DNA from 2 places in the Janthinobacterium sp. 1L-D-8-B-C4 genome. Region 2 is predicted to be linked to the other one. Evidence: predicted binding sites of a transcription regulator. Region 2 holds the regulator's gene; the other holds the start of a gene.
The links. The regulator sigma-54, encoded in region 2, starts transcription at its own class of promoters, with help from an activator protein. The targets are predictions, from matches to a motif close to TGGCANGNAANCTGCTTT.

Region 1 (5,403 bases), on a different contig from region 2:
ATCGAGCCGCGCGCCATCGCTGCCCGCATAGAGGTTTTCCATCTCGCGATTCGAGACGCGCAGATGGCGCAGCAAACCAGCATCCTGCAAGCGCTTGAAAGGCAGCGTTTCCATCATATCGGTGCGCACGCGGGCAATCCCTTCCGCGCCCTTGCCCGCGCCAAAACCGAGCTTGCGGCGCGACACCAGCAAGGCCGCCGCCAGCACGCTTTCATTGATGATGCGCACCGAGACCGTGGCCTTGGAAATACCGTCGAGGGTCACGCGCGAGGCGTCAGGCTGGCGCGCGCGCCTGGCCTGGGTCTCGATATGGATGTTCTGCTTCAGCGACACCCCCTGGTACTGTTTGACGAATTCAAACAGCGGCGCCTCGCCCAACCCGTACTGGAACACCGGCTCATGCTGCGACAGCACCTCGACGCCGATAAAGCGCCCGGCCGGGTCGATCGCCACCAGCAGGTTGACCGGCACGCCCGAAAAGCCGGGGATGGGCGCCAGGTCGACCGACTCGAACACATAGCCGGCCAGCGTGCTGCCACCATCACCCTGGCGGAACAGGGGCCATACCGGCAATTCGGCATCGCGTTCGCCAACCGTCAATGGTGCGGGAAAGCGCTGCGCCAGTTCGGCCTGCGTCATCACGCCGGCGTGGGCGGACGAGGCGCCGAGCAGCAGCGCCAGCATGCCGGCGGCCAGGCACAGCACGAGCGTTATCGCGCGCCGGCAGCGCGCCATGGTATGCATCATGATCTCCAGTATGTGGTCAGGCAGGCGTAAAAAAAGCCGACGGCCGCAGCCGTCAGCTAAAACCGTGTCCGGGCGAACGGGGAGAAGACGCCCGCATGGTTCCGGACCCAGGTGGCAACAAACTAAGTAGCTGCTTTCGAAGGATGCTGCAGTTGCGCCAGCTCTTCGTCGGTGAACAGGCGCGAGCGGGTCAGGAAACGCCGGCCGGTGCCGTTATCGAGCGAGAACATGCCGCCATTGCCATTGACTACGTCGATGATCAGCTGCGTATGTTCCCAGTAGGCGAACTGCTCGATGCCCATGTAGAACGGCGTGCCGTCCAGGTTGCCAAGGTAGACGTCGGTGTCCGACAGATTGAACTCGCCGGCCGCGTAGCACATCGGCGCGCTGCCGTCGCAGCAGCCGCCCGACTGGAAAAACATCAGCGGTCCATGCTTGCCACGCAAGGTGGCCAGCATGTCGAGCGCGGCTGGCGTGGCCGTCACGCGTTCCATGGTCATGATGACTCCTTAGAAGAAACCCAGCGCGTTCGGGCTGTACGACACCAGCAGGTTTTTCGTCTGCTGGTAATGGTCCAGCATCATCTTGTGGTTTTCACGGCCGATGCCCGACTGCTTGTAGCCGCCGAACGCGGCGTGGGCCGGATACAGGTGGTAGCAATTGGTCCAGACGCGGCCGGCCTGGATGGCGCGGCCGACACGGAAGGCGCGCGAACCGTCGCGCGTCCAGAGACCGGCGCCCAGGCCATACAAGGTGTCGTTGGCGATGCGCAGCGCGTCGGCTTCGTCCTTGAAGGTGGTGACCGAGACCACCGGCCCGAAGATCTCTTCCTGGAAGATGCGCATGCTGTTGTCGCCCTTGAATACGGTAGGACGCACGTAATAGCCCTGCTCCAGGTCGCCGCCCTGGGTATTGCGCTCGCCGCCGGCCAGGATTTCGGCGCCTTCCTGCTTGCCGATGTCGATATACGAGAGGATTTTTTCCAGCTGCTCCTGCGACGCCTGAGCCCCAAGCATGGTGGACGCATCGAGCGGATTGCCCTGCTTGATCTTCGCCACGCGCTCCAAAGCGCGGGCGATGAAGGCTTCGTAGATCGATTCCTGGATCAGCACGCGCGACGGGCAGGTGCACACCTCGCCCTGGTTCAGCGCGAACATGGCAAAGCCTTCCAGGCATTTGTCGAAGAAAGCGTCGTCGGCGTCCATCACATCGGCAAAGAAGATGTTCGGCGACTTGCCACCCAATTCGAGCGTGACGGGGATCAGGTTTTGCGCCGCGTACTGCATGATCAAGCGCCCGGTGCCGGTCTCGCCGGTGAAGGCGATCTTTGCGATGCGTTTATTGGACGCCAGCGGCTTGCCCGCTTCCAGGCCATAGCCGTTGACGATATTCAGGACGCCCGGCGGCAGCAGGTCGCCGATCAGTTCGATCAGGACCATGATGGACGCCGGCGTCTGTTCGGCCGGTTTAAGGACCACGCAATTGCCGGCGGCCAGGGCCGGCGCCAGCTTCCACACCGCCATCAAAATCGGGAAATTCCACGGGATGATCTGGCCCACCACGCCCAGCGGTTCATGGAAGTGATACGCATAGGTTTCGGAGTCGATCTGCGCAACCGAGCCTTCCTGGGCGCGGATGCAGCCGGCAAAGTAGCGGAAATGGTCGATCGCCAGCGGAATATCGGCGGCCGTGGTTTCGCGGATCGGCTTGCCGTTGTCGATGGTCTCAGCAGTGGCGATCAGGGCCAGGTTCGCTTCCATGCGGTCGGCGATCTTGTTGAGGATATTGGCGCGCTCGGTTTGCGAAGTCTTGCCCCACGCTTCCTTGGCGGCGTGGGCGGCGTCCAGCGCCAGCTCGACGTCTTCGGCTGTGGAACGGGCCACTTCGCAAAAAACCTGGCCGGTGATCGGCGTGATATTGCCGAAGTATTCGCCTTTGACGGGAGCGACGAATTTGCCGCCGATATAGTTGTCATAGCGTTGTTTGAAGGGATTGGCTACGCCCAGTTTGCTGATGTCTGCCAGATTCATGTCGTCCTCTTTCTCGTTGGTCTTAGCTTCGATGAAGCCGCCGCGAGGCGGCCCTTGGGGATGTGTCAGGTGGTCCTGATCTTTTGTTTTGCAAATGCCGTGCCAGCAGCCAGACAGCGTCTATCGGTACGTAAAGCCCGGGATGCTGCGTCAAACGGGATCAGTCAGGCGCGCCAGCTGTTCCGTTTCTGAACAAGGGAACAGCCCTCGCCGCAAGCCACCATGATGGTGGACGCGATGGCATACCGATTGCTACCTGGTGATGGACGCAATCAGCGCATAACCAGAACGGAGACCATCATGACCCCACGCATTCCCACCACCACCAACGCCCGGCGCCTGCGCACCTTGCGGCTGGCCGCCGGCGGCCTCGCCTGCATGCTGGCGGCCGCAGCCGTCTGGGCGCACGGCAATATGACACCGCAGGCGGTCGACACATCCACACTGCCACAATTGGGCGCCGAGTGGCGCACGGAAAACCCGTATCGGAACAATGCGGAAGCGATACGAATCGGCAATTCTGCCTTTACCCAGAACTGCGCCCGCTGCCATGGGCTCGAAGCGGTCTCTGGCGGCATGGCGCCGGACTTGCGCAAGCTCGACAATGACTGCGCGGCATTGCAAGATGCCAAGAAAAAAGACGGTTGCGCGCAGGAGATCGACCAATATGTGCTCGATACGGTGCGCCACGGCCGCTCGCGCAATGGCGCCGTCTACATGCCGCCGTTCGAGGGCGTGTTCAGTCAGGAAGCGATCTGGGCGGTAAAGGCGTATCTGGAAACGCGGCGCGAAGTGCCTTTGTAAGGCCGCCCCATCCATCACCGGGAGGCGCTGCCGTGGCAGCGCCTTTTTTCATGCTGCGTCAGCCAGGTACTTTGGCCCAAGCCAGGCACCAGCCCGGCGCCGCAATCTGCTTGCGGCCGAACATGGCGCAACCCGCCCAGGCGTCGTCCTTTTTCCCCTGGAAGAAAGAACAGTTGGCACAGTGCTGGGCCGGCTTGTGCTGCGGGTATTTTTTGGTATCGACCTTGCCCGTATCGTGGCGGTAGCCGAGCGCCCTGGCCTGGTCGCTGTCCTCGTCGACTTTCGGCGCGCTCGATTGTGCGCCGGCAAGCGAGGCTGCGCCCATGCCGCCGACGGCGAGCAATTGGCAAAGAAAATGGCGGCGTGGTGCTTGATGCATGGTGGTCTCCTGTTGTCGTTATCAAGAAGGCGCAAATGGCCTCGCTACATCCATCAGCAACCCTTGTGCCAGCAGGCGCCTGCCACGGGCAGCGACATCAGACTGTGACAAAACAGCACAGCACCACCTCGCCAACTGTGGCAGGACGGCGCACACGCTGCCATCCACAGCGTGAAAAAAGCCTGGCACGCATGTTGCTCAATTACCCATGGCGACCACGTCGCACCACCATAAAAACCAGCAAGGGAGACCACCATGCAGCCACAATTTCCACGTCCAATCGCTTTCGCCATCCTCGCCCTGATCGCCGGCGCCGCCACAGCGGTCGACACCAGGGTCACCTGGGACGATATCGCCAACGCCGACAAGGGCACGTCCGATGTGCTCAGCTACGGCCTGGGCCTGAAAGCGCAGCGCCACAGCCTGGCGAAAAAAATCAACACGAAAAACGTCGACCAGATCGTGCCCGCCTGGACCTTCTCGTTCGGCGGTGAAAAGCAGCGCGGCCAGGAGGCGCAGGCGCTGGTGCATGACGGCATCATCTATGTGACAGCCTCGTATTCGCGCATCTACGCACTCGACGCGAAGACCGGCAAGCAGCTGTGGGCCTATGAGCACCGGCTGCCCGACGATATCCGCCCCTGCTGCGACGTGGTCAACCGCGGCCCGGCCATTTATGGCGACAAGGTGTATTTCGGCACGCTCGACGCGCGCATGATTGCGCTCAACAAGAACACCGGCAAGGTGATGTGGAACGAAAAGTTCGGCGACCAGAAACTCGGCTACACGATGACGGGCGCGCCATTCGTGATCCGCGAAAAAGGCGGCCGCGTGCTGCTGATTCACGGTAACTCGGGCGATGAATTCGGCGCCCAGGGCTGGCTGTTCGCGCGCGATCCGGACACCGGCGCGGAAGTATGGGCGCGCCCGCTGGTCGAAGGCCATGTCGGCCGCACCGACGGCAAACCGGGCACGCCAACCGGCGACGCCAAGGCGCCCAGCTGGCCGCGCGACAAGGACGGCAAGCTGCGCGAATCATGGGAACACGGCGGCGGCGCGCCGTGGCAGACGGCGTCGTTCGACCCGGAGACCAATACCATCGTCATCGGCGCCGGCAATCCCGCGCCATGGAATACCTGGGAGCGGACCAAGGAAGGCGACGACCCGCGCAACTGGGACAGCCTGTTCACCTCGGGCCAGGCCTATGTCGATGCCAGCACGGGCGAGCTGAAAGGCTTTTACCAGCACACGCCGAACGACGCCTGGGATTTTTCGGGCAATAACTCGGTGGTGCTGTTCGACTACAAGGACGCCAAGACCGGCAAGCTGATCAAGGCGTCCGCCCACGCCGACCGCAATGGCTATTTCTATGTAACCGACCGCACGAAACTGGCCCTGGGCGCCGGCTATCCGAACAAACCGACTTCGCTGATCAACGCCTGG
Region 2 (5,403 bases):
CGACAATCGCGAAAGTCTGCAACTGGGCTGGTTTGCCGGCTTCCCCGGCGGCGAGCGCCTGATCTCGGGCGACGTCTCGTCGGCCGCCGACCAGGTCGGCCACTTGAACCTGATCCACCCGGGCCGCATCCAGGTGTTTGGCCACCAGGAAATCAATTACTACCAGCGCCTGAAGGTCAATACGCGCACCCACGTGATTGGCGAGCTGATTGCCGGCGGCCCGCCCGCGCTGATCATTGCGCAAGGCCTGGAAACGCCGCCCGACATCCTGGCCATCTGCGACGAGCAGAATATCCCTTTGTTTTCCACGCCGCTGCCAGCTGCCCAAGTGATCGACTTCCTGCGCGTCTACCTGTCGAAAAAGCTGGCGCAGCGCATTATCATGCACGGCGTGTTCATGGACGTGCTAGGCGTGGGCGTGTTGATCACCGGCGACTCGGGCCTGGGAAAGAGCGAGCTTGGGCTGGAGCTGATTTCGCGCAGCCACGGCCTGGTGGCCGACGACGCCGTGGAATTTTCGCGCATCGCGCCCAACATGATCGAAGGGCGCTGCCCGCCGCTGCTGCAGAACCTGCTCGAAGTGCGCGGCCTGGGCCTGCTCGACATCAAGGCCATCTTTGGCGAAACGGCCGTGCGCCGCAAGATGCGCTTGAAACTGATCGTGCACCTGGTGCGCCGCAACGCACTGGAAGAAGAAGTCGAGCGCCTGCCCTTCCTGTTCCCCACCGAAGACGTGCTGGGCCTGCCGGTGCGCAAGGTCGTCATCCCCGTCGCCGCCGGCCGCAATATCGCCGTGCTGCTTGAAGCAGCGGTGCGCAATACCATCTTGCAGCTGCGCGGGATTGATACGCTGCAGGAATTCATGGAGCGGCAACGACTCGCCATGAGTGGCGATTAATGTTGCCAAGGAGTTCGCCCTTGCAAGGGCGAACCGTTACGCAGGCACGAAGCGGTGCTTCGTGAATTCCCTGCTGCACCAATGACTCGCCATGAGCGGCGATTAATGTTGCCAAGGAGGTCACCCTTGCAAGGGCGAACCGTTACGCAGGCACGAAGCGCTGCTTCGTGAATTCCCTGCTGCACCAACGACTCGCCATGAGTGGCGACTGAGGCCGCGGGCAGCCTCCATATTCAATTGCAATAAAATGTAAAGACGATTGCCGCGGCACGCGCAGGCAGTCTTTATTGTATGATCGCGCCTATGCACATCATTCTACTTACCGGCATTTCCGGCTCCGGCAAATCTGTTGCACTCAAGGTGCTGGAGGATACCGGTTTTTACTGTGTCGACAACCTGCCGCCCGCTTTGTTGCCGAGCCTGGTGCAAACCTTGCTCGACGAAGGCACCAACAGGCTCGGCGTGGCGGTCGATGCACGCAGTGCGGAATCGCTGACTAGCCTGCCGCACAATGTGGCACTGCTGCGTGCGCAGGGGCATGACGTCAAGGTGCTGTTTCTGACCGCCACCACGCATTCCCTGGTGGCGCGCTTTTCGGAAACGCGACGCAGTCATCCTTTGTCGCATGAATTGCTTCCAGGCGAGAATCCGGCCAGCCGCCGCACGCTGATCGAATGCATCTCGGAAGAGCGCGAGCGGCTGTCGGCGATACAGCAACTGGGCCATGTGATCGACACCTCGGAGCTGAGCGCCAACAAGCTGCGTGCCTGGATCAAGGATATCGTCGCCTCCGAACGCGCGCCGCTGACCCTGTTCTTCGAATCGTTCGCCTTCAAGCTGGGCGTGCCGCTGGACGCCGACTTCGTGTTTGACGTGCGGGCCCTGCCCAATCCGTATTACGACCTGGCGCTGCGCCCGCTCGATGGCCGCGACGCGCCGGTGATCGCTTTTCTCGATGCCCAGCCCAGCGCCCTGGAACTGTTTGCCGATATCCGCAATTTCGTGGAAAAGTGGCTGCCGTCGTTCAAGTCCGACAACCGCAGCTATCTGACGGTGGCGCTCGGCTGCACCGGTGGCCAGCACCGTTCGGTATATATGGCGGAACACCTGGCGCAGTATTTTGCCGACCGCGAACGGGTCGTGCTGCGCCACCGCGAGCGTAGCTGAGCCGGAAAAATGGGCGCAAAAAAGGGCGCGAAGTAAACACAGCGCGCCCTTAGTTGATCACAACAATCCGGAGCGGCAGGCCTAGACGGCGGCGGCTTCTTCAGGAGTGTTGTCTGGCAGATGCTTGATCGCCTCTTTACCGTGCCCTTGCACTTTGGTTTTGTACTTCATCACTTGCCGGTCCAGCTTGTCGATCAGGCTGTCGATCGCGGCATACAGGTCTTGCGCCAGGCTTTCCACGTAGACGGTCTTGCCGCTCAGTCGCAGATTCACTTCGGCCTTCTGGCGTTTTTCTTTCTCTTTGAGGTTGTCGACGGTCAGAATCACGGCGATATCGATAACGTGATCGAAATGGCGTTTCACGCGCTCCAGTTTGGTTTGTACGTATTCACGGATGGCTGGTGTCACTTCGAGATGATGTCCGCTGATGGTGAGATTCATACACACTCCTAAAGATGATCGGGTTCGTGCGGTGGCCATCGTTCCGGCCCGCAGAGGAACCGAAAAAAACTACAAAGACTTACGCAGACTCACTGGCGGAATTTTCAACGCTTCCCGGTATTTGGCAACAGTACGTCGCGCAATCACCATGCCTTGTTCCCCCAGCATGTCCGCAATCTTACTGTCGGATAAAGGATTTTTAGGGTTCTCTGCTCCTGTCAATTGCACGATCAAGGCACGTATCGCCGTCGATGACGCCTCCCCTCCTGCTTCGGTGGCGACGTGGCTGCCAAAGAAATACTTCAACTCAAACATTCCATGCGGGGTCAGCATGTACTTTTGGGTTGTTACCCGCGAGATAGTACTCTCGTGTAAACCCAGTGTATCAGCTATTTCGCGAAGCACAAGTGGCCGCATGGCAACTGCGCCATGCGAGAAAAAATCCTTTTGCCGTTCCACTATCGCCTGCGCCACGCGCAGGATGGTGTCGAAGCGCTGGCGCATGTTCTTGATCAGCCACTTGGCTTCCTGCAACTGCGCGCCCATGCCGCCCTCGCCCTTGCCTTGCTTGAGCAGGTTGGCGTACATGGCGTTCACGCGCAGGCGCGGCATCACGTCATTGTTGAGCGACACCTGCCAGCCATTGCGGGCCCGCTTGACCACCACGTCCGGCACCACGTAATCGGACACGTCGGACGCAAACACGGCGCCCGGGTGCGGGTTGCACAAGCGAATCACGGTCTGCGCTTCGCGCAAGTCTTCATCGTCGCAATCGAGGGCTTTTTTCAGCTTGTTGAAGTCGCGCTGGGCAAACCAGGCCAGGTGTTTTTCAACGATGGTCAAGGCCATGCGGCGCGTCACCAGCGCCACCTGCGGCAGGCGTTTGATCTGCAGCGCCAGGCATTCGGACGCATTGCGCGCACCCACGCCGGGCGGATCGAAACTTTGCAGCAGCGACAAGGCGGTGCGCAGTTCGTCGGCGTCGACTTCCAGTTCCTCGGGCAGGCGCGCCAGGATATCGTCAAGCGATTCCTCCAGGTAGCCATTGTCGTCGAGCGCATCGATGATCAGTTCGACCAGCGCGCGGTCGCGCAGTTCCAGCACGGTCACGCGCATCTGCTCCATCAGGTGTTCGCGCAAGGTGCAATGATGGGCTTCCAGTTGCGGGCGGGAATCCTCATCGTCGGGCGCCTTGCCGCGGCTGGCCTCGTTCCAGTCGCTGTCGCCGCCTTCGGGCGCGGCCGTGCTCTCGCCGCCTTCACCATCGAACGTTTCCGCTTCGGCCGCCGGCGCCGGCGCTTCCTGGCCAGGCGGCGCAGGCGGCGCTTCGCCTGGCGCAGCAGTCGAACTCAGGGCACCATCGGACAGCAGGCGCAAGGAACGGTCGAGCGGATCGTCGAGACGCTCCAGCAAGGGATTATCGGTCAGCAATTGCTCCAGCTCCTGGTGCAATTCCAGCGTGGACAATTGCAACAGGCGTATCGATTGCTGTAATTGCGGCGTCAGTGCCAGGTGCTGCGAGGTGCGCAGCTGCAGTGATTGTTTCATCGGCTTACATGCGGAAATGTTCGCCCAGATACACGCGGCGCACCGACTCGTTGGCGATGATGTCGTCGGGCCGGCCTGATGCCAGCACCGAGCCCTGGTTGATGATGTAGGCTCGGTCGCAGATGCCCAGCGTTTCGCGCACGTTGTGGTCGGTGATCAGCACGCCGATATTGCGTTCTTTCAAAAACCGCACGATGCGCTGGATTTCGATCACGGCGATCGGATCGACGCCGGCGAACGGCTCGTCGAGCAGCACGAAACGCGGGTCGGTGGCCAGCGCGCGCGCGATTTCCACGCGGCGCCGTTCGCCGCCCGACAGCGACAGCGCCTGGTTTTCGCGCAGCTTTTCAATCTGCAAGTCGGCCAGCAATTTGTCGAGGCGCTCCTCGATCTCGGCCTTTTTCAAAGGGCGGCCGTCGACGGTCTGGATTTCCAGCACGGCGCGGATATTGTCTTCCACCGTCAGCTTGCGAAACACCGACGCTTCCTGCGGCAGGTAGGACAGGCCCATCTGCGCGCGGCGGTGGATCGGCAGGCTGGAAATATCGACGCCGCTGATATCGATGGTGCCGCCGTCGGATGGCACCAGGCCGACGATCATGTAGAACGAGGTGGTCTTGCCGGCGCCGTTCGGACCCAGCAGGCCCACCACTTCGCCGCATTCGACCTGCAGCGACACATCATGCACGACCTGCCGCTTGCCATAGGTTTTCTGCAGTCCCCGCACGATCAGGGTGCTGCCGCAACGTTCATTCTTGTTCATTATTTTTTCCCTGGCGCGGGCGCGGCGGGCGTTTTGTCTGCCGCCGGTTTGTTCTTCGGCTGGATCACCATGCGCACGCTGCCGGCGCCGGGGGCGCTGGTGCCGCTGTCGCTGTTTTCCATATTGAATAATTCATTGCGGCTGTCATACGAAATGAAGGCGCCATTGGCCACGTCGGTCGGCTTGGTGCCTTGCAGGCGCGTCAGCTTGGCCCTGGAAAACAGTTTCACGACTTCGGTCTTGTTGTTGTATTCCACCCGTTCCGCTTCGCCTTCGACCCACAGGTCGCCTTCGCCGTCGCGCTTCTGGCGGAAAGTGGCCAGCTTGCCCGCTTCGCCCCAGAAGGTGATGAACTGGTAGCCCTGCGGATCTTCCGTGATCAGGGCGCGCCCCGCCTTCATGGTCAGCGTGCCTTTCACCAGCACCACGTCGCCGGTCAGGGTGCGGGTCTGCTTGATGTCGTCGACCTGGCCGCGCTGGGCGGTGATGACGGCTTCTTTTTCGGAATCGGCCTTTTCGGCATGGGCAGCGCCCATCACGGCCAGGGAAAACAGGCTGAGCAGCAAGATTTTTTTCATTTGATAGT

Region 1: the regulator sigma-54 is predicted to act here: its motif matches at 2,865-2,882, upstream of adh (aldehyde dehydrogenase).

The regions. Positions count from the first base shown of each region.
Region 1 is NZ_JBXAVX010000029.1:10,842-16,244, reverse strand. Features, by position in the region: gene AC0Z42_RS29365 (4Fe-4S binding protein) at 1-747, opposite strand, end outside; gene AC0Z42_RS29360 (DUF779 domain-containing protein) at 870-1,247, opposite strand; gene adh (aldehyde dehydrogenase) at 1,257-2,777, opposite strand; gene pedF (cytochrome c-550 PedF) at 3,078-3,581, shown strand; gene AC0Z42_RS29345 (high-potential iron-sulfur protein) at 3,640-3,960, opposite strand; gene AC0Z42_RS29340 (methanol/ethanol family PQQ-dependent dehydrogenase) at 4,216-5,403, shown strand, end outside.
Region 2 is NZ_JBXAVX010000016.1:83,468-88,870, reverse strand. Features, by position in the region: gene hprK (HPr(Ser) kinase/phosphatase) at 1-898, shown strand, start outside; gene rapZ (RNase adapter RapZ) at 1,202-2,065, shown strand; gene hpf (ribosome hibernation-promoting factor, HPF/YfiA family) at 2,147-2,506, opposite strand; gene AC0Z42_RS23890 (RNA polymerase factor sigma-54) at 2,576-4,054, opposite strand; gene lptB (LPS export ABC transporter ATP-binding protein) at 4,059-4,817, opposite strand; gene lptA (lipopolysaccharide transport periplasmic protein LptA) at 4,817-5,395, opposite strand.